Regions from separate parts of the Flavitalea sp. genome, predicted to be linked through region 2. Evidence: riboswitches for the same ligand, from Rfam matches in the RefSeq annotation. Region 2 holds a riboswitch; the other holds the start of a gene.
What was found. Region 2 has a riboswitch for thiamine pyrophosphate ahead of VK664_RS18530 (TonB-dependent receptor). Riboswitches for the same ligand answer to the same signal wherever they lie in the genome.
Positions count from the first base shown of each region.

Region 1 (15,477 bases), on a different contig from region 2:
GATCGTTGTAATTATTTCAGATTTACCAGACGTAACGCTCCAGCGGTTCCATATCTGAACTGCACTGATACCGCCTTGTAATGCTGCCTCCAGTCTCGTGACAAGAAGGTCTTTCTGTATTGAAGGATCTATTACCAGGTATACCCCGCCTTCCGGCTTTCTTGAATTTTTCATTTCAGACCTTTGTTACATGCTAAAAAAAATGCGTCCCAGTACGGATCCTTACTGAAATAAGGCATTGGCTTTTTAACTAAATCCTCAATCAGCTTATAGCCAAATTGTTTTTCTTTAAACTCACCTATTACTGTGGCGCTGATATTATTTTGTTGTAAACGCTGTAAAACATTTTGTGCCTTTTCTTTTTCTGCAGCAATGATCATGGCGCCTGCCCCAATACAAAAGCGGTGGTCAAGTTCAAACAGATTACAAATTTTCTGTGTCGTACTACCGGCAGGCAAATTGTTATTGTCAACCCAAACTCCGTTTCCCGACGCTATTGCCATTTCATATACGGCTCCCAGTACACCGCCTTCGGTGACATCATGCATAGCGGTAACTTCTGTAAAATTGCTGTTATTATCAGCCGCAACTAATCCGTCCTTTAATGAGGATGTTTGATAAAAGAGTCTGCAACCTTCATCATAAATTTCTTTACCCAGTTTATTTTTCACTGTTTCGGGGAAACTCATAGCAAGTATGGCAGCTGATGATATTCCACATTCCTTGGTTAGAATTATGACGTTACCTGCTTGCGCATTTTTACTTATCCTGATCTTTTCTTTTGGCGCTGTAAGCAACATGGTTCCACCTCCTGCAATAGTAGATCGCTGTCCTTCAATGCCACCTGTATGTCCGCCTGTTATCGAAATACCCGCTTCGTGGCAGTATTTGTGTACAAAATGCCAGTAAATTTTAAAATCATGTTTACTTAGACTAACTGGCAGATTCAATACCATCTGAACATACATAGGCGCAAAGCCGGTAGTTGCCATATCATTGGCCATCAGGTGAACCGATAACCAGGCCGATTCCTGCAAGCCCAGGGAAGGAATTAACGATAACGGGTCACTGGTCAGCGCCATCGCCATTTGTCCGGGCAGATCAATAACCGATACATCTATACCAAAGCCTGGCCCGGTAGACACTTCATTTCGCTGAAAGCCACAGTGTTTTAGAATAACTTCTTCAAAAGCCTCGTTTTCAATTTTACCCGACAAAAACATAGCGCAGTTTTAATCAATCAAGAAACTTTATATACAATCCAAAGAAATCACCAACAGGAACACTCCATTGTTGTACAGGAAACCATTTTGGCAGACCAGTACAGGTCCATTCAAGACTATAAGCGCGTCCTTTTAATGCAATATCTATCTGTTGAATCAGCAGCCCGGGAGTATAAAAGGTGGCCGTAATATAGAATGGATTTTTGCCGAAAGCCTGTTGTATTTTACGTCGTATAAATTTGGGAGAGTTACGGTTCATCATTCCAAAGGCAATGCCAGATCTGGCTACTCTTGCAGCTTCCTGTATAACCTTAACGGGATTAATATAATACTCAAAGGTGGTTATGAAGGCAACGGCATCAAATGTATCGTCTTTAAAAGGCATATGGTGTGAATCGGCGTTCACCAGGTCACCATTAAAAAGATGCACGCCCTGTCCGAGCATAAAAGGTGAAATATCTGCTCCGGTCGCATCAATACCAATCTGATTCCACCACCGCGTAAACCTGGTGGTGCCGCAACCAAATTCGAGTAGTTCTTTTACCCTGGTATCGCATTTGAGCAACTGTCCCATTACCTTCTTTTGCCACAATTCGGCTCTTTTATAACGGCCTTCATACCATTGTTCATATGTATCTGTATGCTCCCTGTTGAAGAACCATTCTTTCCGACCCTGCCATTTTATCAATCCCCGGGTTACCTGGCTGAAATTATTTTTCTGCAGTTCCATTGTTATGTTTTAAAAAGTAAAGCCTTGTTTCCTGCCGGAATTATGGTGCAGGAAACAAGGCTTTTATAAAACAGTTGAACTGAAAATAACTGGCCTTTGCATCCCTACGCCGGTATTATCCGGATCAGGTAACGGGTATTATCTCAGCCTTTAAATTATTATTAAAAGCACCCCGTGCAAGATTGAAGCAATTTAAGTGTTTTTTTTATGTGTTATGTATTAACCCGGAGGCTGGCATTATCTTTTAAAGATTTCAATAAGTGGAATCAGCTACTTTAATAATGTTAGTAGCTATTTCCTTTGGGCATGGCTATTCCTCATCGTAACTTGTAGTACGCTATAAGAGTAAACGCTTAAATGGATAATTAAATATATTTAAATTGAAATTAATCCGTGCTGAGCGCAGTTATTGCAGCATATTTCCTGGTGCGGCTATATTAGAACGTTAGAAACCAAAAGATATCTTGAAAAAGCCCGTCGATAATCAAAATGCGAACCATAACAATGCCAATCCTTTAGCAGGTCGGCATCTGGTATATGATAGTGAACCGAAACATGAATCGGATGCACCTACCAGAGCTATTCAGTCTGTGATAGACAAGCTTTCGCGTGAAAATGAAGCATTGAAAAAAGCAAATGGTGAACTTATCGAAGCCAATATCAGGTTGCAGTTTACGAAAAAAGACCAGGATATCAGGCAGGCACAGGCGAACCTCAATGCGATGGTGGAAAACTTTGACGGGTATGTATGGAGCATTGATAGGTCACACCGGTACCTGGTATTGAATTCGCGGTTACGCAATACAATTAAAGATATATATGGGATGGATGTAAATCCCGGTGATAGCGTTCAGGATGTGCTGAATTCTTCAGATCCTTCGCAGATTTTAAATTGGGAGACCTTGTATAAGGAATCTTTCGCCGGGAAGGCACAGCGCCTGGTACATGAGTTTTCTCATGAGGGCGAAGTACTTTATTTTGATATGTCTATCAATCCCATCTATGACGGTTCTTCGGTAATAGGCGTTACATGTTTTGCCCGTGATATTACGCTTGAAAAAATACAAGAAAATAAACTGCATTCAAACGAAACCCGCTTTGAGGTACTTATCGAAAAAAGTCACAATGGGATTGCTTTGTTTGGCGCCGATAGCAAAATTAGTTATGTATCACCGTCAGTGTCAAACATTCTTGGATATACCAGGGACGAATTGTTGGTAACGCATCCAGCAGTACTTTATCATCCGGATGATGTACAGGCGATTAATGCGGTATTAAATGATCTGCAGACTTTGTATGGCGAAACAAGACAACTCACCTACCGCTTAAGGCATAAAAACGGGGAATGGAGATGGATCAGTTCAATTGTAACAAACATGCTCCGGGAGCCTTTGATAAACGCCTTTGTTCTTAACTACCGGGACGTTACAGAAGAATTTAAGGCGGAGGAGAATCTGAAAAAAGCAACCATCCAAAGGACCGCCATACTCAATTCATTAACTGCGAGAATTGCCCTGCTTGATGAAAAAGGTAACATCATTGATGTAAATGAAGCCTGGAGTAAGTCTTCAGATCAAAATGAATTAACAGGAAATTGCTATACTGAATCGATCAATTATATAGTAGTGGCGGAAAAAGCAAAACTATTGTCGCCACAAGCCGGCAAAAAAATAGCTGCTGCCATAAGAGATGTAATTGCAGGCAGGATCGACCAATTTGTTTTGGAATATGCCTGCAAAACTCCCTCCGGCCAGAAATGGTTCTATTTAATAGTGAGGCCGGTGTTTGGAATTAATTCCGGCGCCGTTGTTTCACATTTTGATATTACCGAAATTAAAATCGCCGAACAAATAATAAGAAATTCCGAACAGCTTTACCGCTCATTGTTTAATGACAGCCCTATTGCTAAGTGGGTGGTTGACAGGAAAAACCTGGGTTACCTGGAAGTAAACGATATGGCAGTTTCTCACTATGGTTATTCCAGGGAGGAATTTTTGCAAATGACCGCTTTCGATCTCCGATTACCGGATAACAGGAAAGAACTGGAAGTCATCCGCCAGAATAGGAAGTGTAATGACTTTAAGAACAGGCTGGTAACACATGTTAAAAAAAATGGAGAGACGCTTATTGCAGAAGTATTTGTGCACCCGATAATCTATAAAGACACGGATGCCTACCTGGTGATCGCACATGATATATCCAGGACTTTACAGTTACAGGATGAGCTTACAAAAGAAAAAGTGAACCGTCAGATTGATATAACCAAGGCCACTATTGAGGCCCAGGAAAAAGAACGTGGTGAACTTGGAAAAGAACTTCATGATAATGTAAATCAAATGCTGGCTACCGCCAGGCTTTGTCTTTCCGCTTATCAGACAAATCCCCAGAAGGATGAAACTATTCTTAGAAAAAGCATAAATGTAATAGATGACAGTATAGAAGAGCTTAGAAAAATATCCAAATCATTGGTCCCGCCATCGCTTGGAGACTTTACGTTGACGGAATCAATTGAGCAACTGGTAGAAAATATCAAGTTTGCCAACATGGAACCAAGACTACAATTAAGTTCCATACTAGAACACAAACTTAGCGAGGCCCTTAAAATATCAATTTACCGGATTATACAGGAACAACTCAACAATATCCTGAAATATTCTAAGGCTTCTGTGGTAGAAATAGTTATCCAACAGAATGCAGAGCGACTGGAATTGAAAATCTCGGATAACGGGATTGGTTTTGATTTAAATCAAAAGCGAGCCGGAATCGGACTCACCAATATCATCAATCGTGCTACAACTTTCAACGGAAAAGTATTGTTGGATTCCGAGCCCGGTAGGGGTTGTACGATAAACGCATCATTTTTGTTATAGGGCTTGTGAACTGCCTGGAGATTTTTCATGGGAAATCATTTTTGAAGTTGTTATTATTCTGAAAAAATCCCTCCCCGGTGTTAGCGGTGCTTAAAACGATCGCGGTTTTGAAAAATTTTGCGATTTAACCAGTGTGCAAGATAAGCACTACCCGCACCCACCACCGCGCCCGCGATTACATCCGATGGATAATGAACTCCCAGGTAAATACGTGAGTATCCTACCGAGGTTGCCCAGAGACAAGACGGTATGACAACATACCATTTTCTGAATTGCAGCGAAAGACTAGTGGCTGTGGCAAAGGCCATGGAAGTATGCCCTGACGGAATTGATTTACCACTGTAGCTATCATAGGGAAACACATCAAATGGATACTTCTCCACCGGCCGCCGACGGTTTATAATGTTTTTTAAACTTCCAGTTACCGCTAGCTCAATAAGAGCCGCTGCAACCATTTCATAGGATTGCCGTTTTATCATGGAGTCCCGTGTAATCATTCCTGCGGTAAATAAACTCACCGGCGCTGCGATCCCGATAACATAGACAGATGAACTAGTCAATCTGAAAAACTTAGAGTCCGGATTCTCGGGATTGATTGCTTTAACAATATTGATGTCCCAGTTTTGGGCCTGCACTGGTTGACTGAAGGATGTTAAAAACAAGAGCACAACAACGCGAAACGTATGCATAAATCTGTGCCGTTGCAAAGAAATTTGAAAAGCCATGATTAAGTCAGTGGTAAGTGGACAACTAACTCACCACTCACAACTCACAACTAAAGTAGTAGATTCATTAAATTTGAACAAACCTCAATTTTACAAATGAATACCAACTCGTTGAACCGGAGAAAATTTATAGTTAACGGTGCATCTGTCCTGGGCTCTGCCCTCATCATGTCTGACCCGCTTATTATCCTGGCTGCTGGTGTGCAGACAAATGCCCTGACAGTAGGGCAAATAATGGATTTGTTTATAAAAGAGATACCTGATGCACCATTTGCAAACACCGTAGACACGCTGAAATCAGGAAACAGGGACATAGTGGTAACCGGCATTGTAACTACTATGTTTGCCACTATTGAAGTGATACGAAAGGCGGTTTCATTAAAAGCCAACTTCATAGTTGCACATGAGCCAACATTTTATAACCACCAGGATCAAACAAAGTGGCTCGAAGATGACGATGTTTATCAATACAAGGCAGCGTTATTAAAGGAGCACAATATCGCTGTATGGCGGAATCATGATTATGTGCATAGCCTTGCTACCGATGGAGTAAGAAAGCAGGTAGTTGATCAGCTTGGATGGAGCGACTTTGGCAATGCCAATCAACCTGTTTTCTCATTAAATCCCGTACTCTCCCTGAAGGACCTTATTGACCATGCAAAGAAAAAGCTGGGTGTCCCAGCTTTAAGATATATCGGGAATCTTAGCCAGCCCTGCGGAAGGGTGCTATTGATGCCCGGTGCAGCAGGGGGTATGTCCCAGATCCGCAATATTCACAACCACAAACCGGATGTCCTGGTTTGCGGGGAAGTTTCAGAATGGGAGACCGCAGAATATGTTCGCGATGCGCGGGCGAAGGGCGATAAGCTGGCCCTGGTTGTACTCGGTCATGCTGCCAGCGAGGAACCCGGATCGCTTTTTATGGCCAGATGGTTCAGGGAAAAAGTTCCTGCCATTAAGACCACACATCTGCCTGCCGGCAATAGTTTATCGTTTAGATAAGTTCCGATTGTTTAAGCCATTAAGTTTTCAGGATTTTTCAAACTCATGCCTCTACATATGATGATAAGAGAGAATTCCGACTCAGACAAAATCAAAATTCCATGCTATCACTTTTGCACAGAGCATAAGAGAAGTACATAATTCAGATTTCAAATTTTGCACAGAGCATAAGAGAAGTCTATAATTCAGATTTCAGATCATTCCGTTCTCAAACTCTTAATTGGATTTGCGATAGCTGCCTTTATAGCCTGGTAGCTAACTGTAATCAACGTGATAACCAAAGCACCAATGGCTGCGAGCGCGAACACCCACCATGAAACAGATGCACGGTAATCATACTTTTCCAGCCACGAAGTCATATAATAAAATGCCACGGGGATTGCTATAAAGCAGGATATGATTACAAGAAAAATAAAATCCTTTGACAATAGTTGCCAGATGTTGGGAACAGATGCGCCCAGCACTTTACGGATACCTATTTCTTTTACACGTTGCTCTGCTACAAATGAAGCTAGCCCAAACAAACCAAGGCATGATATGAAAACGGCAAGTATTGCAAAAAAAGTCGAGAGTTGGCCAATCCGTTTTTCATTGCCAAACTTTCTTGCAAATTCTTCATCAACGAAATCTGCCTTAAAGGGTGAAGCCGGATCATGTTTCTTTAGCACAGCCTCTATTTTTGATAATGCTGATTTTGCGCTGGCGCGCGGATTCAGGCGGATGATGAATATATTTTGTTGCTCAGGGGAAACATGAAACATTGCCGCCCTTACTGGCTTGTAAGGAGATTCAACCAACAGATCACTCACTACTCCTACTACTGTAAATGGCTTATCCTCCCAACGAATGATCTTGCCTACAGGATCCTTTAATCCGATGAATGCGACAGCTGATTCATTCAATATAAATGCGGAAGTATCAGTGGCAAAATCCCGTGAAAAATCCCTGCCTTCTTTGATCTTCCATCCGATAGTTTTGCCATATTCATGGGTAACCCCATTATTTGGAAAATCCACTGCCTGGTTTGGGTCCTTGCCTTCCCAGTCAAATCCGCCATTTGTATTCCAGACACCGGTAGTAGGACTACCCGACTCAGTCATTTCTACAATTGCTCCACCGTTTTTCAATTCGGTTCTGATCGTTTCGAAATGCTTATGCATTTCTTCAGTTATGCTATGAGTTACAAGTCCATCCCTGTTATAACCAATGGGCCGGTTTTGCCCGACCGAGATTTGCTGGTAAACGACAACGGTCCCGATAATTAATACCATCGAGATCGTAAACTGTAACACAACCAGTACTTTCCGCGGTATTGAGGCATAACGACCGACCCTGAAAGTTCCCTTTAATACTTTTATCGGTTGAAAAGAAGACAAATATAGTGCAGGATAAACGCCGGCAACAAGACCCGTGAGCAGGCTGAATGCTATACCAACCAGCCAGAATAAAGGGCTATCCCATAAAATGGAAATCTTCTTTTCTGCGACATTATTAAATGCAGGTAATATGAGAACCACCAGAACCACTGATATAATGAAAGCGATAGCAGCAATCAGTACCGATTCGCTGAAGAACTGGATGATCAGTTGTTTTCTTTCGGATCCGATTGCTTTCCTGATGCCTACTTCTTTTGCCCTCTTTTCAGACCTTGCCGTACTTAAGTTCATGAAATTTATACAAGCCAGTAAGAGGACAAAAAATCCTATTATACCAAAGAGCCAGACATTTTCTATCTGCCCCCCTGTATTGATGCCTTGTTTAAACTCCGAGTTCAAATGCCATTTGCTCATCGGGTGAAGGAAGACAACTGGCTTATATCTTTTTTCTTCAGCACCTACCTTGTTCATTTTGACATCCCTGATCTTCCTGTTTACAACACCAAGGTTGGCATTGTCTGCAAGTTGCGCGAAAGTCTGGGTATAATTAGATCCCCATGGGTTTGTCATCTTTCTGATCCATTCGTTCTGGCTCAGGTAAAGATCCCAGGGCATTATAAACTGCAGTTCTCTGAAGGAGGTATTATTGGGCAGATCTTCGTAGACCCCGGTAACCTTAACGTTGACTTTATTGTCAACTTTGATCATCTGTCCCATAGGATCTTTGTCACCAAATATGGCTTTTGCAATAGTGGATGAAAGCAATATTGAATTCATTTCTTTGAGTCCGGATCTCGAACCACTAAGCATTTTGAGTGTGAGCATTTCCGTTACCTGCGGTTCAAAATAACTCCCCGGTTTCAGAAAAATCTTTTCGCCATAAGTCAGTGCATGATTAAAGTTCCAGGACGATTGCAATACATATTTAAAATCATTGCTGTAAAGCCGGCGGATCTCTTCAGCCATCTGGGCAGGATTTGCAGTTTGGGTACCGACTTCGCCGTTAAAATTCTGATGTTGCATCACCTGGACGATCCGATCATAATTATTATGGTATTTATCAAACCTTAATTCATCCCAGATCCATAAACCAATAAGCATTGCGACGGCCATACCAACTGAGAGACCGCTGATATTGATGAATGATGATCCTTTGCTTTTAACAAGGTTGCGCCAGGCTGTTTTGAAATAATTTCTTAGCATATTTTAAGGTTGTTTAGAAGGGAAATTTTTGGATTGGGTAACATTATTTTGTCGCCCTTAGAAACCATCAAACCCTTGTTCAAAAGCAGGGCCGGATTAGCAACTGCTAAAATGCCAATCTATTATGAAAACACTATCAAGGCGACTGTCCGGTTTTGATACAAAAACCGTTCGATTTATATTTCTGGTCAACCAGGCTAGACAAGTTGAGATTAATTGATGTTTAACCTCAAATTTCAAGCTTGTGTCCAGGCCAGATTGCAAGTAAAGAATGAATATTATTTAATACCCTGGTGGATTGAGTTAAAGTTTATGTTTGTATAGTGAGGCGGGATTATCATATGATTGTAATCATGGCAAATTGTTACAAATATGAACCGGAACATCTTCAGAATACCAGCCCTCTTTTGTTTTCTGATTCTTGGCGAAGTTGTTGACGCCCAGAAAGTCATCCTTGTCAATGTCAATGATTTTGCAGATAATGGTTGGGAAAAAGGCCAGGTCAACAAAATGCCCTCCGGAGAAGTTTCGAAAAATGCTACCGATCTCATATCTATAGTCTGTCGTCCCAAAGTGAATACGCCATTTCCCCTGAGACCAGGGGCTGTTTACTTTAGTCTCCCTCTCTCAGAATTGGATACGAACCTGGCTTCAGTCTCGATTGATCCTTCCCTTGCCCGCATCCAGTTAAGAAACAATGCTTATGACGGAGTTTTCCTTAAAGATATTTCTCAATTAAAATATAGTACCTATACTGAGCCTTCCACTTCATCCGGAACACGTTTGCCCCCGGCTGCACCGATACTCAGTCTGCAAATCGATGTTAACGGGGATGATAAATGGGATCCCATCCATGATAACAATATAAACTTTGAACCTATTAAACAGCCAAGGCAGAATACCCTTTTGCCCACCCCGGTCAATTTCGACAGATGGCAGGAATGGAAGGCTTTTGATGGTTTCTGGAATCTGACCAATCCCGACCCGGTGACGTTTCCTGACAACCATTTTACACTAACACAACTTCTCGCTGCGGACAAATATAAAGATGCAAAAATAATAAACACAACTGGCGGATTTATTGACGGTAGTGGTGGAATAAGATTTACGGTGACAAATGCATATATCAACTTCAAAGGATACCTGGATGCTTTTAAAATAACAACGCCATTGAAGGTTATCCGGACGCCTGCTCCGCCAGGCGCTGGTGGAGGCGAACTCATGTATGATTATGATGGATTATGTATGAAAATTGTTGATGTGCCCTGGTGGCGGGAACCTCCATGGCCATTATTTCGCAATCCGCTTTTTATTGCGGCAGTAATTGCTATGGCAATTGCCGGGTATACTATGTACCGTAAAACAAAATCAAAATTTGCTAAATGATTAATTGCATAAAGCCATTCGTCTTTGATGGTATTTACCTAACTTTTAGTATGAGATATTTTATTCCTTTTCTTTTTCTCAGCTTGCAAATGCTGACACAGGTATTTGCACAGGAGAACATGCCCCGGTTCCGCAGGCAGGTTGTCGATGATAAAATCTCCATAGGATATGGGCTGGCCATCGGTGATGTGGATGGGGACAAAAAACCAGATATTATTTTAGCAGATAAAAAACAAGTTGTCTGGTATCGCAATGGTAACTGGGAAAAAACGGTGATTGCAGAAAATCTTACTGAAAGCGACAATGTATGCGTTGCTGCTGCAGATATAGATGGCGATGGGAAGGTGGAGATTGCTGTCGGAGCGCAGTGGAACCCGGGAGAAACAGCTGACGATGCTAAATCCGGGGCAGTGTTTTATTTGAAAAGACCAGCCGAAATTAATGGCTTATGGCAACCGGTGAAACTTCATCATGAACCAACTGTGCACAGGATGAAATGGATAAAGTCCGGAGATGGTAAATTTTATCTTGTGGTTGCACCACTACATGGAAGAGGAAATAAACAGGGCGAAGGAAGGGGCGTGAAAATATTGGCTTATCAGTTTAATGGAGATGGTACTAGTAACTGGCCCTTGACTTTGCTTGACTCTACACTTCATCTTACTCACAATTTTATTCCTGAACCTGATAAGACTGGTGTAACAACTGCAGTTTACATTGCATCTAAAGAAGGGGTCCGGTTTCTGAAACCACTAAACCTGGGTACAAACAGCCTCCCGGTTTCACCAGGAGTTAACCTGATGAATAACAGTGCAGGGGAAATTAGCCTTGGCAATTTAACTACAGCTTCACCTTTCATATCCACAATAGAACCGATGCATGGAAACAGCTTGGTGGTTTACGAAAAGATAAACGACAGGTTTAACAGAACAATATTGGATAGTACCTTTAACGAGGGACATGGAATAGCTGCCGGAGATTTTCTGAACCTTGGAAACGACCAGGTGCTTGCCGGATGGCGACAGCCAAATAGCAACGGAAAAACCGGTCTTAAAATTTATGCAAGAACTAACTCCAAATCTGAATGGAAATCTTACTGGCTCGATGAAGGCGGAATTGCGGTGGAAGACGTACAGGCAGCGGATTTAAATGGAGATGGAAAAGTTGATATCATTGCATCCGGCCGTTCAACACGCAATGTAGTAATCTATTGGAACGAAGGAACTGTGAAAAAATAAATCCTAAATTTTTACACGTTGCCCCTCCAGGTACTCATGTTTCCCATCTTTTGCATCCGTTTCCCCATACCCATGAGCATATACTTCAAATGTTTTCGGATCTGCACCATTTACAATTGTATCCATGTAATACACCGCATTATAGTCGAGTGCATAGCCCAATCCTATGACCTTAAAAGATACAGGATCTACATTGTTTAATTTTTTGCTTTTAAAGTAAATTGAACGGCTATCCCTGGCAAAATAAAATTCCTGCGTATTCATCGCGTCCTGTTCTATCAAATGAAATGAAGAAGCATCCGCGCCCTTGATCTGTTTTATTTCAAAAAACACAGATTGACTGTCTTTAGAAAAACCGGCATTTAATATTGTAAAATTACCAGGGTTTGCCTGGTTGATCAACAGGTTTTCAAAAAAAACTGATTTCCCATCTGTTGAATAAGGATATTCCAGCAGGTTAAAATCATCATGATTGCAAGGGATCGTGTAAATATTATTTTTTACATCGGAGGGATAGCCATAATAATAAACCTGTTTATTGTCTTTAGCATAATGGTTGTTGATGATCTCAAAAGAATTACCGTCGCTGCCAGGTACCGGTTTTCCATGAAAATAAACCTGGGCTTCATCGCTGGAGAAATACAAGCTGATGCCTTTAAAAGAGGCAATGTCTTTAACTTTAAACGGCTCGCCCTCAAGATAAGCGAGTGATTTGTCTTTGGCATAACCTCCGCCGATACTTTCAAATGTTGCCGGGTCTGCTCCCTCTACAATATTGTTTGTTGTTTTTTTTGTGGTGAAATAGGTTTGCCCTTCCCTTCGTTCCTCACAAAAATAAACCCTGTTTTTATCCTTTGCGTAATTTTCATCGATTGCCTCAAACGAAGCAATGTCTGCACCATCAATAATTTTTCCCTTATAATAAACTGCTGAATCATTTTTAGCAAACGCCTTATTCAATACAGTAAGATCCTTACCTGATATCTCCTCACCATTATAAAAAGTTTTGCCATCTTTTTGTTTGTATCCTGAGCCGCATCTCGAGAAAGACAAGGCACCTGTTAACAATAAAAGAGCCTTAAAGATCAATCTTAACATCCTGAACATATCTTTTAATTACTAGCAAGATAATGCAACGGAAGCTTAATCCTATTTTTCCAATAAAATAAACTTTCAATAAATATTGAAAGTTCGAAATATTCTATATAGATTTACATCATGAAATATCCGGAAGCCAAAGTAAAGTTTATAGAAACCTGGGGAAACCTTGGAAGTCAATGGGGAGTTAATAAATCTATTGCTCAGATACAGGCTTTATTGCTCATTGCTCCTGCCCCTTTATCGACTGATGAAATCATGGAGGAACTAAAGATTTCGAGGGGAAATGTGAACATGAGTATCCGTCAACTGCTTGACTGGGGTATTATCTACAAAAAAGCAATAGCCGGCGATCGCAAGGAATATTTTATTGCTGAAAAAAATGTCTGGAAATGGTCAGTGAAGATTGGGAATGTTCGTAAACAACGTGAATTAAACCCGGTAGTTGATTTACTAAAGGAAATAGCTTCTGAAAAGGACCTGGGCAAATCGCCGGAAGAAGTTGAATTTTCAAAACAGATCAAAGACCTTAACGCCTTTACCCAGCAGATAAGCAAGCTGGCAGATAAGCTCTTTATTTCGCAGCAAGGGGAATTATTAATGAAAATGCTCAAAATGTTCTCATAACATGAATTACAATATCGCGGCCTATCTGGCTTACCTGGTTTTAATGATTTTTATTATCGTTTATGTAGGTAGATTATTTCATAAGAACGGGCGGATATTTATACTCTCACTTTTTGATCATGATTCGGCTCTGACAGATACTGTGAACAATATCCTTTTGATTGCCTACTATCTTTTCAATATCGGCTATGCTTTTGTAACCCTTCAACATTGGGAAAAGGGATTAAATCTTCAGCGTTTTATTTCAAGTGTTTCTTACAACACAGGTATACTGATATTTATTTTATCGATCACACATTATTTCAATATGGGAATGATCTACTTTTTATCAAAACATAAATCTTTATTTATAACAACTAAATAGTTTCAATCATGAGCAACCAGTACATTGTCACCGCTTATCTTATTTACCTGCCTGTAGCCTTGTTGTTAACCTGGTTTGTTGCGCATACACTTTTTCGTAACGGCCTTGTTTTTATGCGTGATATTTTCTTTGGCCGTGAAGAGATAGCCAGGGCCACCAACTCACTTTTTAAGATCGGTTTCTATCTGTTGAATATTGGTTTTGCACTTTATATCATGCAGATCTATGATGAGTTAACGGGTTTGCAGGGTACCATCGAAACACTCAGTTCCAAAATTGGTGGTTTTAGTATCTACCTCGGCATCATGTTATTTTTCAACCTGTATTTATTTTTCCGCGGTAAAAAAGTCTCAAAACAAAAACACAACGAACATTTAGCAAGTCAAAACATAATACTCCCCAATAAATAAAACTTTATGAAAGCTAAAGTTGTAATAGCGGGCGGCACAGGCTTCATCGGGAAATACCTGGCAGCGGGGTTCCGCGCAATGGGTCATGAAGTAATAATAATTTCCCGGGGAAAAAATAATCTGAACTGGGGAAGTACAATCAAAATTGCCGGCGTTCTTGAAAACGCCGGCTTACTAATAAACCTCGCCGGAAAATCTGTTGATTGCAGGTACAATGAGCAGAACAAAAAAGAGATATTGAATTCCCGGATTGAAACAACAAAAATTCTTGGTGATGCACTCTTAACATGCAAAAATCCTCCTGAACTATGGATCAATTCCAGTACAGCCACGATATACCGGCATGCCGAAGACAGGCCTATGACAGAAGATAATGGAGAAATCGGTAGCGGGTTTTCAGTTGATGTGGCAAACAGTTGGGAAAAGACATTCTTCAGCTTTGATTTGCCAGGTACCAGGCAAGTAGCTTTGCGAATGGCAATTGTGCTTGGAAAGGAAGGTGGTGTGATGAAACCATTTATGAACCTTGTCAGGTATGGCCTCGGCGGACAACAAGGGAATGGCAGGCAGAAGTTCAGCTGGATCCATATTGAAGATCTGTTTCAAATTTGTCTTTTTTTAAAACAACAAAAGGAATTACATGGAGTGTATAATTGCTCAGCCCCTGACCCGGTTTCCAACAAGCAGTTAATGAGTACTCTCAGGGAAGTTACAGGCACTAAGTTCGGCCTCCCCTCACCTGCCTGGTTACTTAAAATCGGAGCGATAATCATCAAAACTGAAACGGAACTTATTTTAAAAAGTCGCTGGGTGGTTCCTGGAAAACTGTTGCAGTCAGGTTATATATTTAAATATCCAACGATAAAACCTGCTCTTCAAAATATCATTCACGGTAAGCCAGCTCCGGAGAAGAAAAAGGAAACACTGGCACTAAAAGAATATTAATATTAAAATCAGCGCTTAAGGATGGATGATAGAATTATTTGAGATGATGCCGTCAGCTATTATAAATGACAATTACCAAATAATTCCGGATACAACATATTTTGATAGTGTTTTCATCAGGGGCTTATTACGATGAATATCCGGGAATTTGCAACAAAATATTTCCCGGTATGGGAAAAAAATAGAAATGTAGCTGATTCTCAGCGCTTACGATCCCTCCAAAATTTAGTATATATACTATTGCAAACATGCGATCCTAATATTAATTTGGATCTCGATA
Region 1 is NZ_DATHKG010000162.1:16,276-31,752, forward strand. It holds gene VK664_RS25445 (thiamine phosphate synthase) at 1-174, opposite strand, end outside; gene VK664_RS25450 (AIR synthase family protein) at 171-1,223, opposite strand; gene VK664_RS25455 (class I SAM-dependent methyltransferase) at 1,237-1,953, opposite strand; TPP riboswitch at 2,038-2,138, opposite strand; gene VK664_RS25460 (sensor histidine kinase) at 2,418-4,823, shown strand; gene VK664_RS25465 (phosphatase PAP2 family protein) at 4,904-5,548, opposite strand; gene VK664_RS25470 (Nif3-like dinuclear metal center hexameric protein) at 5,645-6,550, shown strand; gene VK664_RS25475 (ABC transporter permease) at 6,748-9,129, opposite strand; gene VK664_RS25480 (hypothetical protein) at 9,502-10,515, shown strand; gene VK664_RS25485 (FG-GAP-like repeat-containing protein) at 10,566-11,753, shown strand; gene VK664_RS25490 (DKNYY domain-containing protein) at 11,757-12,851, opposite strand; gene VK664_RS25495 (GbsR/MarR family transcriptional regulator) at 12,972-13,478, shown strand; gene VK664_RS25500 (hypothetical protein) at 13,480-13,842, shown strand; gene VK664_RS25505 (hypothetical protein) at 13,851-14,252, shown strand; gene VK664_RS25510 (TIGR01777 family oxidoreductase) at 14,259-15,197, shown strand.
Region 1: another riboswitch for thiamine pyrophosphate. It lies ahead of VK664_RS25455 (class I SAM-dependent methyltransferase); the one in region 2 lies ahead of VK664_RS18530 (TonB-dependent receptor).

Region 2 (15,477 bases):
CAGCGGCCGTTTTGTTCCACCAGGGTATTTCTGTCGCCATGATAGATCCCAACCATGCGGTTAAAGAAACTGAACAATTGAGCACCCTGGGAGAAAGCCAGCTGCGCCGACAAAGTAAAATTCTGATATGAAAAATTGTTTGTGAAACCTCCCTGGAAATCAGGTTGGTTGTCGCCTATAATAGTCTTATCGTTTGCATCCAGTTTTCCATCACCATTTACATCGAGGTAACGACCGTCCCCAACTTTATCTGCAGGGAGATGGGGAGACTTATCCAGTTCAGCCTGGTTCATGAATACACCATCAAAAACATATCCGAAGAAGCTGGCTATGGGACTACCTGGTTTTGTAATAAACGAATTATTGGCATTAGGTGCGCTCTCATAAATTGGCTGCCCGCCAGGCCCTACTTCAAGCACTGTGTTTTTATTGAAGGAAATATTGAAGTCGCTTGACCAGCTGAACTTACCAGTAAGGTTTTTCGTCGAAAGCAAAAATTCCATTCCCTTGTTCTGCAACTTGCCGATATTCTGTAACTGGCTACCATAACCAGTTATTCTAGGAACCGGAACGTTCAGTAGCAGGTCGATGGATTTACTGTTGTAAAAATCACCTTCGAGGCGAATGCGGTTATTGAATAAAGCAAGGTCGAAACCAAAGTTAGTCTGCGATACTTTTTCCCATCCGAGATCATCGTTTGGAATGGTGCTGGGGTTAACAGTATTTTGAAGCAAATCGCCTGTTGGATAGAAACCTGTACTGAGCAGGCCAATCGCAGAATAGTTTCCAATCCGGTTATTTCCTGCGACACCGAAGCTTGCGCGGAGCTTGAACTCGCTGATGACATCAGAGAATTGTTGCATGAAATTTTCCTGGCTCACTCTCCATGCGGCCGACACAGAAGGGAATACGCCCCATTTTTTATTCTCTCCAAACCTTGAAGAACCATCTGAACGTACTGTTGCTGTGAAGAGGTATTTACTATCGAAAGTATAATTGGCACGCGCAAAATACGAGATCATCGAATATTCGGATTTTGTACTGGTCAACTGGTAAGGGGTGCCCGCATTCAAGGTCTGAATCACATCATTAGGGAAGCCTCTCGCCTCACCATACATGTTTTCACTGGATTGTTTCTGACTACTGAAACCCCCAAGCAGATTGAGATCATGCTTTTCTCCGAATTTCTTATTGTAAGAAAGCGTTTGTTCTATAACCCAATCAAAATCTGTTGACTGTTCATTGATGCCTTTCGCGGGGCGGGGTCCCCTCGAACCATCAAAATCTACTACGGAAGGTTCGAAAGTTTCATAGTCATTATTGCGAATGCCGCCATTGATGTTGATGCGGTATTTCAGACCATTAACAATATCCACTTCTGCAAACAATGTTCCCAGCCATCCAAATCTTTTGCGATACCTGTTTACCTGGTTCGCTATACCGATTGCATTGGCCACATCGCCGGCCAGTACTTCGGGATTACGTACCATAGAACCATAAGTTCCATCAGCATTGTAGAGGTCATAGATCGGTGGCAGCAACAATGAATATAGTATGGGTGCATCCTTGCCATTAGCCTGCTCATGGCCGCGTGCACTGAAAGCATTCAGGTTCAGGCCCAGTTTAACGCGTTTCGATATTTGAGACTCTACACTGGTCCGGAAATTAAATCGTTTATAATCTGTGTTTAAAGAAATACCATCCTGGTTCACATAACTTCCGGCAAATACATACCTGGTATTCTCACTGCCACCCATAACCGAAACTTCATACTGCTGCATCATAGCATCCCGGAACAACAAATCCTGCCAGTTATTATCAGGCATTGATGCAATAGAGGCCGGATCGAAAAAATTGTATTTATAACCGTTCTTACCATCGGGTATCATATACAGCGAGTTCGCGCTTGGATACAATTGGCGACGGGAATTGAGATCATTGAGGCTATGTGGTGTTTGATTCGGATCCGCGGGGATTACCGGCTGATCCAGCCAGGCCTGGTTTCTGCCATCGATGAACCATTCAACATATTCGTCACGATTCATTACTTCCATTTCTTTAGAACGACGCTGTACTCCTGCAAAAGCGTTAAAGCTTACAGTAGGTGCACCTGATTTGCCTTTCTTTGTTGTGATGATCACAACTCCATTGGCGCCGCGCGAACCATAGATGGCTGTGGAAGATGCATCTTTAAGTACCTGGATGCTTTCAATGTCGGAAGGATTGATCAGATTGAAAGCGCCTCCCTCCATAGGGTATCCATCCACCACATACAAAGGTGAGCTGGACGCGGTGATGGAACCGGTTCCCCTTACTCTTATGGCAAGGCCTTCACCACCCGGTGCACCGGTGATCTGTTGCACCTGCACACCGGCCATCTGGCCGGCGATGGCTTCACCGAAATTCACCGCCGCACGCTCTTTCAAATTAGCAGCAGAAACAGTGGCAACCGCCCCGGTAAGATCTGATTTCTTTCGCGTTCCGTAACCTACTACTACTACTTCATTTAGCTGTGTATTTACCTGAATAAGGCGTATTGTGATGTCTGTTTTATTGCCAACAGTTACCTGCTGGGTCTGATAGCCCACATAAGATACAGTCAGCACAGCATCGGGCTTGTTCACCTCAACTGTGAAAGCACCATTAGCATCAGTATTGGTACCTGCATCGGAACCGACAACCTGAACTGAAGCTCCGGCCACCGGTTTGCCCTCGCTATCAAGCACCTTCCCGGTGACAGGCAATGCAGAGCGCTGCACAGTTGGAGTAAAAGCAGCATTCATGACCAAAGAACGGGTATGACCTTCAACCGGTTTCTTTTTCAGAATAATCAGGTGTTCCTTGTACACCCATGAAAGATTTTTGGGATGCAGCACTTCTGTCAGCAAATCATCAAGTCGGACCTTTTCTGCACTGAACTTAACTTTTTCTGCATCGTTCAGCAGTTCATTACTGTAAAACAATGTGAAGCCCGTTTGCTTTTTGATTGACTTGAACAAATTGGCCAGCGAAGTCTGGCCCTTGCTCAGTTTGATCCATGCATCAGGATCATTGTTCTGAGCATTTACACAAATGCTGTTGAATAGCAATGCAAATAAAACCAGGAAATAAATGCGGGGAATAGAAGCTGTTTTTCTCAGGCAAGACATGGCAGCAATTTTGGGATGAATAAAAAATATTATTTCATTAAAGACATCGAAATTGAAAATTCGGGTGAATGGATTGGAAAATATTTTGAAACTATCGGTTTAGGCCCGCAGGATTTTAAACAAACAAAAATTATCGGAAGTAAACTTTCCCATTTTTCAGCTGACCTTTTACATCTCCGGAAAGATTAAGATTTTCGAGAAAGGATTGCAGTGGTTCTTCTTTACGCAGTTCGCCGCTAAAAGTTTTATTCTGAAATTCACTGTTGAAAAACTCGGTGTCAACATCATACCAGCGCTTTATTACTTCAGATAATTCTTTTAACGGAGTATTGCGGAAGTAATAAATTCCTTTCATCCAGGAAAGTACTTCCAGTGAGTCGAAAGGTTGCGTTTCAAATCCGAGTTGATTGCTAAATTTGGCTTCGAAGCCCGGCTTCAGGCGAACCTCTTTTGTATTTTCATTCCGCAGTATTACCGAACCCTCCACCAGTGCTGTATGAACCTTGTTTTTATTATAGGTATTGACGTTAAACTGCGTGCCGGTTACCAACACCTCTGTTGCTGAGGTATGCACGATAAAAGGGCTTTGTTTGTTTTTCGCAACTTTGAAAAAGGCCTCCCCGTCCATATAAATCTCACGGGTGCCTGGATTAAAATTCGCAGGAAATTTTAGGCTGCTTGCAGCATTCAACCAGACCTCTGTGCCGTCCGACAGTTGAATTTTATAGTCGGAACCGGGGGGGATCGATAAAGTCCAGTTTTGATTGTTGCCGGGAGCTGTTGTATAGCGGAGTGTTTTTCCCTTTATTTCAAAAACAGCATCGCTGATCCTGATCTTTTTATGTTCAATACCCGTCAGTTCCACCACCTGGTGATTTGGTAGTTCGAGTGTAGGTACTTTTATTTTGATTGCAGAGAGTGATGAAGCGGATGATGGATCTGCAGATGATTTGCCTGACTGCAGCCACCAGTATCCCGTTGCAACCACGGCGAATATAGTTGCGGCCGCCAGCATTCTTATCGCAAGGACCTTCATCTTTGAAGAAGAAGGATTTGTCATTAAGGGTTCCAGGCGGTTCCATTGCTGTTGCTCATCAACGTTTAAACTAAATCCCAGAGACTCTGCTTCCCGCACTTCTTCGGAGATCGCCAGCCACATTTTAAGTACGTGCTGGTCATCATTTATCAATTGCTCGATAATAACATCATCTGCGGGCTCTATAGAACCTGCAATCTTTTCAATTATCAATACCCGTATTTCTTCGTAATTAAGCTGCATCCGGAACTAGGACAATATTATTTGTTGTATGGGTGAATTGGAGATGCCTTTAATTTGATACGTACGAATTTCACTGCAAGCTTTAGATGGCTTTTTAATGAATTTATACTTATACCCATTTCCTCAGCAGCTTCCTGGTAACGTTTATTATCCATATGGATCAGGTGAAAAGCTTTCAATTGCTGCACCGGCAATCCATCGAGAACTGTAAGCAATTGTGGCGAAGGTAGTTCGTCCGTTTCTGTGGTATTTATTTCAAGTTGCCCGGCATATTCGTGCAGGTTTTTTGTTTGTCTGCTTACATTCTTGAGATAATTCAGGCAGCGATGTTTAATGGCGGTATGCAGGTAGGCTTTCAGCGATTTCTGAATATTCCTGTATAGCTGTTGATTCCAGATATCGAGAAACAATTGCTGAACCAGGTCTTCAGACTCCTGCTCATTCCTGAGTATCAGGAAAGCATTCAGGCGTAATGGTTTTAAATACAACCTGAACACCTGTTCAAAGGCAGCTCTATCGCCTGACCTAAATTGCGCCAGCAGTTCATTTTGATCATGATTCAGCATCAAAGACAATCGGTTTTCTTATGGCTTTCGGTAAAACTGCTTTTAGCAATCTCTAAAATGGTCCTGATTACCAACACTTAAGCATTAATGCCTGGAGCTGGTGCAGGATATTAAACAGCAATGGAAGAAGCCCGTTCTTGCAAGATAATCCTGAAGTGAAACATTAACCTTGTTATCTACTAAAACGTTTTAGGAAAGGCTTCCCTTCCACCAAAAAAAAATCCTCCCGGTTAACGGGAGGACCTATATAGCAAATGCAATGATATCCTTTGATTTTACTGCAGGACTACTTATTTTACTGCAGGACTGTCTGGCTTTACAGTTGAAGTATCAGCCTTCAAAGCTGAAGTATCAGGTGTAATTGAAGATGAATCCGGAGCGCTCTGAAGTGGAGCACTAGAATCCGCATTTGTTTCTTCAGTAGTTGAGCTGTCTGTGCATGAAGCCATGATTGATGTGATAGCGATGATTGCAAGAAATTTTTTCATCTGAATATTTTTTTTGATTAAAGATGGCGCAAATCTAATAACAAATATCAATTAATTGCGTTCCGCGGGATTAATTTCGAATATTTTGTTAAATAAGTGCGCATTTAAACGATTAATTAGTTGACCGAATAACATATGATGAATTCGATAAATCTATTTTTCAAAAACCGTGCCTTTTGAGCACTGCCTCCCTACCCGGCCATAATTATGCCGTTTTATTTTTTAATTGTGCCGTTTTATTTTTTACGGAAAAATAAACGGATTGGCACGCCTGTAAAATTGAAGTTCTTCCTTAGCTGGTTTTCGAGGTAGTTTTTGTAGGGCTCCTTCACATCATCCGGGAAATTACAGAAAAATGCAAATGAAGGAACATTGGTTGGAAGTTGGGTTACATACTTGATTTTCACCGGGTTACCTCGCACGACCGGTGGGTGGTACGATTCAATGGCTTTGAGCATGATATCGTTCAGTTTGGAGGTCTGAACCTTGCGTTTTTTATTTTCAAAAACTTCCAGGGCAAGTTCAATTGCTTTATAAATCCTGGTTTTATCTTTTGCAGAAACAAAAAGAATTGGCACGTCGGTAAAAGGAGCGATACGTTTTTTGAGTTCCGCCTCATAATCCCGGGCAGTATTTGTTTCCTTTTCCATGAGGTCCCACTTATTTACCAGCACTACCACCCCTTTGCCTTTTTTAGCCGCCAGGCCAAAAATATTCAGGTCCTGGGCTGCTATGCCCTTTTCGGCATCAAGCACCATCAGGCAGATATCACATTCATCCATTGCTTTAACAGCCCGAATCACTGAATAAAACTCAAGATCTTCATGCACTTTAGATTTCCTCCGGATACCAGCCGTATCAATAAGGATGAAGTCCTTCTGAAAAAGATTGTAGTGGGTATGGATCGTATCCCTTGTTGTTCCCGCGATATCGCTGACAATTGTACGCTCCTGGCCAACCAGGGCATTGAGCAAAGATGATTTGCCCACATTTGGCTGACCCATAATGGCAAACTTGGGTAAGGCATCAAGATCCAGCGTATCGGATGATTGTTCTTCGGTAATCAGATCAGCTAAAGCATCAAGGAGTTCACCTGTGCCTGTGCCACTCATCGACGAAAGAAAATAGATATGTTCAAAACCGAGGGAATAAAACTCAGATGCCTCCATTAAACGTTCGTGGTTGTCAACCTTATTGACAACAAGTAACACGGGTTTGGAGGACTTTCTCAGTATTTCGGCCATGGAGCTATCCATTTCGGTAATACCTATGGAAGCATCAACCATAAACACGATGGCATTCGCTTCTTCTACTGCTATGTGAACCTGCTTGCGAATCTCTCTTTCAAAGACATCTTCGCTGCGGGCCACGAATCCGCCAGTATCTATTATGTTGAAATTTTTCCCATTCCAGTCTGCAACTCCATACTGGCGGTCGCGGGTCACCCCGCTAAAATCGTCTACGATTGCCTTCCTTTGTTCAAGCAAGCGATTAAAAAAGGTACTTTTCCCGACGTTCGGCCTTCCGACCACTGCTACTGTAAAACCCATTCTGTAATTATTATATGGTGAACCAAAAAAATGGATCCACCGGAATTAAAATTTATCCCCGGGTTTCACCCCGGGTTATTCGAAGTCAACCCCCTATCGGGGTTGTGCCCCATTCAATATTTGCTATTTACGGCCCAACATTCACTAAACCACTTAACTCATCACTCATAACTCATAACTCATAACTCAATAGTAACCGTATTCTTTCAACATAAAATCATTATCGCGCCATTTCGGCTTCACACGCACAAACAGCTCGAGGAACACTTTCTGCCCAAGGAACTGTTCAATATCTTTGCGGGCTTCTGTTCCAAGTTGCCTGATCATCTTTCCGCCTTCGCCGAGCAAAATACCTTTTTGAGTATCCCGCTGAACGATGATATCTGCCGAAATCTTAATTAGGGTCGATTTTTCCTTGAATTCTTTTATTGCTACCGTAGTGTGATAAGGTATCTCATCCTTGAAAAGATTGAAAATCTTCTCGCGGATCATTTCTCCCACAAAAAACTTTGTGGGAAGATCTGTCATTTCGTCTCCTTCGTAAAATGCTTCTCCAACAGGCAGATATTTTAGCATCACTTTCACGAGTTCGTTTTGTTGAACCCCGGTAATAGCGGAGATGGCAATAATTTCTTTGCAGTATTTTTTTTCACTGAAGAATTTGCCCGTTTGTTCAATTTTTTCCTGTTTTGCCTTATCTATCTTATTAAGTACCACGATGGCCGGTACTCTCAGTTTCAACGCTTCAAAAATGGTATTTGCTTCTTCAGGATCTTCATTTACATCAACTATCAAAAGTGCGAGATCGGCATCTTCGAGGGCATTTTTTACAGCGTGCATCATTTTCTCATGCAGTTTGTACTTCGGTTCAATGATTCCCGGAGTATCAGAAATAATTACCTGGTAATCATCACCGGTAAGAATGCCTTTTATGCGGTGACGGGTGGTTTGAACCTTAGATGAAACAATAGCAAGCTTTTCTCCAATCATTGCATTGAGAAAAGTGCTTTTGCCCGCGTTAGGCTTACCAAAAATGTTTACAAAACCTGACTTCACTATAGAATTATTGATATAAAGATAATTTAAAGGCCGGTGCCGATAACAAAATCGTTGATCGCACTGGCCGGGCTGCTCGTTGATCGCATTCGCCGGGCTGCGCCCGCCGAAGCCTTTGGCGAATGCGGGCCACACTCGGAGTTCAGAAGACACGAATTATTACAAATAAAAAAAGGCTCCTGGGAGCCTTGATTTTGTTGCGAAGGGAGGGATCGAACCTCCGACCTTCGGGTTATGAGCCCGACGAGCTACCGCTGCTCTACTTCGCGATGTGGGTTGCAAATGTATGTCGTTTCATCATTTAAACCAAAAATGATTGAACCTTTTGTATAAAGATTCAATCATTTCTGATTTAATTAACTTGTAATCCTTTTTTAGAGATACTTATCCTTTTTTTGATATGCTGCTGGCACCACTGGATTTAATGTCCCTGATTACCCCGCTTCCTTTATAATATACCCCGCTTGCTCCTGAAGCACGGGCACTTAATTCTTTATTGACTGTGATTTTAATATCTGAGGCTCCGCTTGCTTCCGCGGTACAAACATCGGTTTCGAGTTCATATCCTTTCAGGTCGCTCGCGCCGTTTGCATCCACTTTCAGTGATACTACCCTACCGGTGATAGTTGCATCAGAGGCGCCATTCAATTTCAGGTCAAGCGATTTGAGATCAACACTTCCTTTAAAATCACTCGCTCCGTTCATTTCAATACGAACGTCACCACCGGTCAGCTTTCCTTTTATTACAACGTCGGATGCACCGGAGGCTTCCAGGTTTACTAAATCCCTAACTGACACATATGCCTTCAGTTTACGGTTTCCCATCTTAAATCCATCGCCGGTATTTTCATACCATATTTTTAAAACTCCTCCCTGTACGGAAGTTTTGATATGATTACGCCAGGCAACTTTGTCAGCACTCACAGCTACGGCTTCTTCGTCACCCTGTGACAAATACAGGTCGATAGCGTTTGAAACTTTGATGGAATTAAAACCTTTTAGTGGCCTTACTTCAACATTCGGGTCGTTTATCTGTTGGGCTCTTGCCGAAATTACTAAAACAGAGAAGGCAAGTATTGAAAGCATCTTTTTCATGACATTGTATAATTAGTGGTGAGTTGTTAGTGGTTAGTGATGAATTATTTAGTTATTTAATTGTTTGAAGTGTTTGAGGGAGCTTAAACAGACCAGCATTAGCTTTTTTTCTGAACACTGCCACCACTGCCGGTTTTGATGTTCCTGATCACACCATTTCCTTTATAAGATATCGATCCACCACTGCTGGCTTCTGCTGAAAGTTCTTTGTTCACAGTTACATGGATCAGACCACCGCTGCTGATATCTGCTTCGCCATTTTCTACTGTAAGATCATAACCATTGAATACACTTCCACTGCTGCCTTCTACTTTCAGAATTCCCGCGGCGCCTGAAATATCCACCACCGATCCACTGCTTTGATCCACAACAAGACGGTCGGCATTTATTTCACCTTTGAAATTTGCACCACTTGAAACATCTATTCCCAGCTCCGGCGATTTCAGCTTGCCATCGATTTTCACAGTGGCTCCGGAAGATACATGGATGTCATCGATTTTTACGGCAGAAACATAAGCTTTCAGTTTCCTGTTACCCTGATTTTTTCTCCATACACTGTTGTCATAGGTGATCTTAAGAACACCATCATCTACCACGGTCTTTATATTTTTACGATGTTCTTCATTTACCGCGCTTACCGCAAGTGCTTCTTCATTTCCCTGTACCAGGATCAGTTCAATGCCACTGGAAACGCGGACTGCATGAAAGTTTTTAGCTGGTCTCACTTCCGCATTTGCGTCCTTTATAGCTGTTTGTGCAAATGTTGTAAACGCAAAAAGAAATCCGAATAAAAAAAGGCTGAGTGATTTCATATGTTTCATTGTTAAAAATATTAAGCAGTGATAAATATTAAGTGGTGATAGATTTATATGATTTAATGATTGATCCGATTATTTATGCAATCAAATAATTGACACGTTCATTTATGCGGTTTTTATTAGCTGTCGTTGAACTTTCGTAAAGTAGCTGATATTATCAAAATGTTTCAAACCGGGCTATCTTGTATTATTTAAGTGTGACGGCTCTCAACCTGCAAATGTTACAGCAGAAAAAAAAATTGTTACTATATTTGCAGCCGTCCGAACACCGGACATTTCTCAGATTCCTCGGGGTGCTTTGCGGTTAAAACCGGCAAGGCTGAGATAATACCCGTAGAACCTGGACAGGGTAATGCCTGCGCAGGGAAGGTAGTTTTTAGCATTCACACCTACACTTCTTTTCCGCAGCATTTCCTTCAAATCAATTTTTATTCCGTTTACAGGATCGCTTCAAATAAATAGCGGTTTGTTCACGGGACACCATTTAAACTTTAATGGACATGCAAAAATTGTTTTTGGGGATTTGCTACTTATTGATTTCCCAGACTGTGCTCTCCCAGCAAATACGCGGCAGAGTAACAGACGCCACCACCGGCACCGCAGTAGCAGCGGCAACAGTAGAATTAGGAGATGAGTCAACCACACTCACCAACGATTCGGGTTATTTCTATTTCCGAAACCCGGGCCGGAGCAATCAACCGCTCAAAGTCAGTAGCCTGGGTTATCGCAGCAATGAACAAAAACTTACAGGGAACGAGACTGACATTTCCGTGGCTTTGCAGAGATTCAACCTGATGATGCAACCTGTAGAAGTGAAGGCCATCAGGGCGGGCGATAAGGCCCCTTTCACCAAAACCAACCTGGCAAAAAAAGACATTGAAAAGCTGAATTTCGCCCAGGACATTCCTTATATCCTAAATCAGACTCCTTCCGTTGTCATTAATTCAGACGCCGGTAACGGGGTTGGCTATACAGGTATAAGGATCCGGGGGTCAGATGCGACCCGGATAAACATGACTATCAATGGCATTCCCTACAATGATGCTGAATCACAGGGCTTGTTTTTTGTTAATCTGCCGGATTTCGCGTCATCAATTAACAGCGTACAGATACAACGTGGTGTAGGAACTTCTTCCAATGGTGCAGGTGCATTTGGAGCAACAATGAATTTCAGCACCAATGAAGTGAACACCTCTCCTTATGCGGAGATCAATAACAGCCTGGGTTCATTCAACACCTGGAAACATACAGTGAAAGCAGGGAGCGGCATCATCGCGGATCATTTTACAATCGATGCCCGTTTATCAAAAATCTCCAGCGATGGCTATGTAGACAGGGCAAGCAGTGATCTGAGTTCGTTTTTTATATCCGGGGCTTATCTGTCAAAAAAATCCGCGCTAAGGCTAAATGTTTTTTCAGGAAAAGAGAAAACATATCAATCCTGGAACGGTATACCGGAAAGTTACCTCGATTCAAACAGAACATATAATTCGTCGGGCACTGAAAAACCAGGTACGCCTTATGATAACGAAACAGACAATTATCAGCAGGATCATTTCCAGTTACTTTTTAATCACCAGTTCAATACCAGGCTTAGTTTCAACACTGCTTTTTTTCTGTCCAACGGTAAAGGTTATTATGAAAATTACCAGGCGGGGGAATTATATTCAGACTATGGTCTGCCAAATTTCATCAGCGGTACTGACACCAGCAAAGAAACCGATCTTGTTCGCCAGCTATGGCTTGACAACAAATATTATGGACAAGTCATCTCCCTGCAATATAAAACAGACCGGTCCGAGCTCACCGCTGGCGGCGGATGGAACCGGTACGATGGAAATCATTTCGGACTGGTACCCTGGGCCGCAGCAGGGTTTCCAAACCAATACAAATGGTATGATCTTGATGCTTACAAGACTGACGTAAACGCCTATGCGAAATACCAATATTCCATCATGCCTGGCCTGGAGATTTTTGGAGACATTCAATACCGAAGAATCCTGTATGATCTTGGCGGGTTCCGCAACAATCCGACCCTCCTGATCAGGAACACCTACGATTTTGTAAATCCTAAACTTGGTTTATCATATAATAAAAATAATTACCAGGTTTATGCCTCTTATGCCATGGGTAACAAAGAACCAAACCGTGACGATTTTGAAGCAGGCATCACCCAGCAACCGAGTCCTGAACGCATGCATGACTTCGAAGCAGGGATTGAGAAAAGAGAAGGGCAGTATAGCTGGGGGCTTGTGTTATATTATATGCTTTACAAAAATCAACTTGTGCAAACCGGCAAGATCAATGATGTCGGAGGGCAGACAAGGACCAATATTCCAGACAGCTACAGGATGGGAATTGAACTGCAGGGTAAGGCTGTGCTTACAGATTGGTTGAACATTTCAGGAAATCTTACTTTAAGCCGTAACCGGATTAACAATTTTACTGAATACATTGATGATTATGATGCAGGTGGGCAGAAAGTCATCCCTCATGGTGAAACTGATATCTCGTTTTCACCGGCCGTAACAGGGTTCGCGGGTGTTAATCTGGTGCCGGTTAAAAATCTTGAGATAAATCTCTTTAGTAAATACGTCAGTCGTCAATATCTTGACAACACATCGTCCAGGTCAAGAAGCATTGATGATTATTTCGTGCAGGATGTTCGCCTCTCTTATAGCTTGCGGCGGTTGCTGGCAAAAGAAATAAACCTGAGCGCCCAGGTCTATAATATCTTCAACCGCAAATACGAATCAAACGGTTATACTTTCAGCTATTATTATGGTGGAGAACTAACAACCGAAAACTATTATTTCCCGATGGCAGGGGCAAACGTTATGGTTAGTTTGAATATTAAACTCTGATGACAAGTTATGAGTGATGAGTGAAATACAACTCATCACTCACTCATAACTCATCACTCATAACTCATAACTTTCTTTACAGTCCTTATTCCTTCCACGCCAACATCCCGCCAACCAGGTTTTTGGTATTTGTAAAGCCCATTGATTCCAGGATCATACAGGCCTGTCCGCTTCTTGCACCGCTTCTGCAGTAACATATCACTTCCTGGTCTTTCAGATCCTCGAGTTCAGGTACATCCATTGTTCTGATCTTTCCCAGGGGAACCAGTTTGCCACCGATATTAAATTCTGCATTTTCCGATGGTTCACGCACATCAACCAGATGTAGGTTGTCGCCGGCATCTAATCTTTTCTTTACTTCTTCTACTGTGATATTTTCCATGTTATAATTTTTTCAGATAAACCAATCAACAAATCGGACATTAATATAATACACCGGATGAATCAACAGGTTTTTCGGGCTTTTTAACTCCGAGAAAAACATCTATGGATTGTCCCTGCCTGATACGGATTACCCTGTTATCGGCTGTCATCTTTTCAGGCCGTTGCAAGTAAACATATGAATTTGCCGAATCAACTACATCCCGGTCAAATATAGAAGCCCCTATTGCGAGTCCATTTCCTTCCAGCAAAGCCCTGGCCTGCTCATAAGTCAACCCAACCAGGTCAGGAACCGCAAACTCATCCTGTCCAAGTCCTGAACCCAGTACCAGCGTAATTTTGCTGCCCATTGAAATTTTAGATCCTGGTTTTATAGAATTGCCGTTATACAATTGGTCAAGAACCGCATTTTTGGCAAAATCATGCCGGTAAACGGTGTCTTCCAGCTGAAGTCCATACTGTTTAAGTGCAACCTCGGCACTCCTGAAGGTCATGCTCATAAAATTTGGCATTTCGATAACAGGTGGAACGGAACGATTGACCGTGAGGTAAACGGTACGATTCACCTTTACTACGGCATCCGCATCCGGAAACTGGCGGACAACCGAATTCGCCCTGGCAGTATCAACATAAACCGAGTCTTGCAATTCCACATCAAAGCCCCTTTCTTCCAGCAGCCTGGTCGCTTCGGCAAGGTCTTTACCATTCACTGAGGGAATCGTCAATATCTTGCCATGTTTGGTGAGCACGTCCAGATAGCTGAGAAAAAAGAACAGGACCAGGAACACGAGTACGAGGCTGATCAGGATATGAACCCATAGCGGCTTACCGCTGATAAATTTAAACACAGGCTGAAAATATTAATTATCTGTTTGTTATTAAGTTCGTGAAAATAATCAGGATTTTCGACTCAACGCATCTTCGATCAGGGCACTATAAAATTCTTTGAGTGTCCAGCCTAACACTTTTACCTGCTGTGGTATTATGCTCGCTTCGCTTTGTCCGGGTATCGTATTGATTTCCAACATAAAAGGTGCCGATTTTTTCTCATCATAAATAAAGTCAATTCTCACGACACCCCTGCAATTGAGCACTTCGTAAACTTTCCTGGCTGTCGCCCGGATGTTTTCTGTCATTTCGTTGGAGATCTGGGCCGGTGTTATTTCTTCACTTTTGCCTTCATATTTGGCTTCGAAATCAAAAAATTCTTTGTGCGTTTTTACTTCAGTGATCGGTAATACAATAATCTCTTTAGTAGTTTTGAATACGCCGACTGTAAATTCCCGGCCACTGATGAATTCTTCAATAAGAATCTGTTCATCTTCTTTAAATGCTTTCTCCAGTGCAGCTGGCAACTCATCTTCTTTATTCACTTTACTCATCCCGATACTTGAACCGCCACTGTTTGGTTTCACAAATACCGGCAGGGCAAGTTGGCTCAGAATGGTTTCAGGTGCAATTGGGGTATGTTTAAACAGGTGGAGCGATTTTGCCACATTAACACCCGCAAATCCAGCTACGGCCACCGTATATCTTTTGTTCATGGTGAGCGCCGAAGTTGCTGCGTCACAGGAAGTGTAGGGTAGTCCCATAAGGTCCAGGTATCCCTGTAAACGTCCGTCTTCGCCAGGTGTTCCATGTATGCCAATCAAAACTGCATCAAAGCGGATATGTTTGCCATCTGCAATAAGTGAAAAGTCATCTTTATTCACAGCAGTTTTTGTTCCACCGGGTGTTTCATACCACCATCCCTTTGGAGTAACGTCAATTTTGTAAACATTGTATTTGTCCAGGTCAAGATTCTTTTCAATAGTGACCGCACTTTTGTATGAGATTACTGATTCAGTAGAGTACCCCCCGGTTACGAAGGCTATGGTAGGCTTTATGTTAGTCATTTGACAAAAATAATAAAGGTGAAGGAACATTTTCCCTTCACCTTTTTACGACGGGAAATATCACCCGCCAACAGGAGTAGTTTTTCAACTACATTCACTATTGTGAAACCTGAAGTTAAGAATTTTTATATATGAAGACGCTCTTTTTTTTCAAGGAGTTCTTCGACTGTTTCGACATACATTTCATCAGGAACGCAGCAATCAACCGGGCAAACAGCAGCACATTGAGGTTCTTCATGGAACCCCTGGCACTCGGTACATTTATTAGGCGTAATATAGTATATGTCCACACTGACAGGAGCGTGACGCTGGTCCGCATCAACCACTACACCATCG
Region 2 is NZ_DATHKG010000114.1:8,902-24,378, forward strand. It holds gene VK664_RS18485 (SusC/RagA family TonB-linked outer membrane protein) at 1-3,149, opposite strand, end outside; gene VK664_RS18490 (FecR family protein) at 3,280-4,428, opposite strand; gene VK664_RS18495 (RNA polymerase sigma factor) at 4,446-4,994, opposite strand; gene VK664_RS18500 (hypothetical protein) at 5,285-5,482, opposite strand; gene der (ribosome biogenesis GTPase Der) at 5,719-7,032, opposite strand; gene era (GTPase Era) at 7,219-8,241, opposite strand; tRNA gene VK664_RS18515 (tRNA-Met) at 8,286-8,357, opposite strand; gene VK664_RS18520 (head GIN domain-containing protein) at 8,473-9,183, opposite strand; gene VK664_RS18525 (head GIN domain-containing protein) at 9,282-9,995, opposite strand; TPP riboswitch at 10,281-10,385, shown strand; gene VK664_RS18530 (TonB-dependent receptor) at 10,502-12,865, shown strand; gene VK664_RS18535 (rhodanese-like domain-containing protein) at 12,951-13,247, opposite strand; gene VK664_RS18540 (PASTA domain-containing protein) at 13,288-14,094, opposite strand; gene VK664_RS18545 (D-alanine--D-alanine ligase) at 14,143-15,141, opposite strand; gene VK664_RS18550 (4Fe-4S dicluster domain-containing protein) at 15,267-15,477, opposite strand, start outside.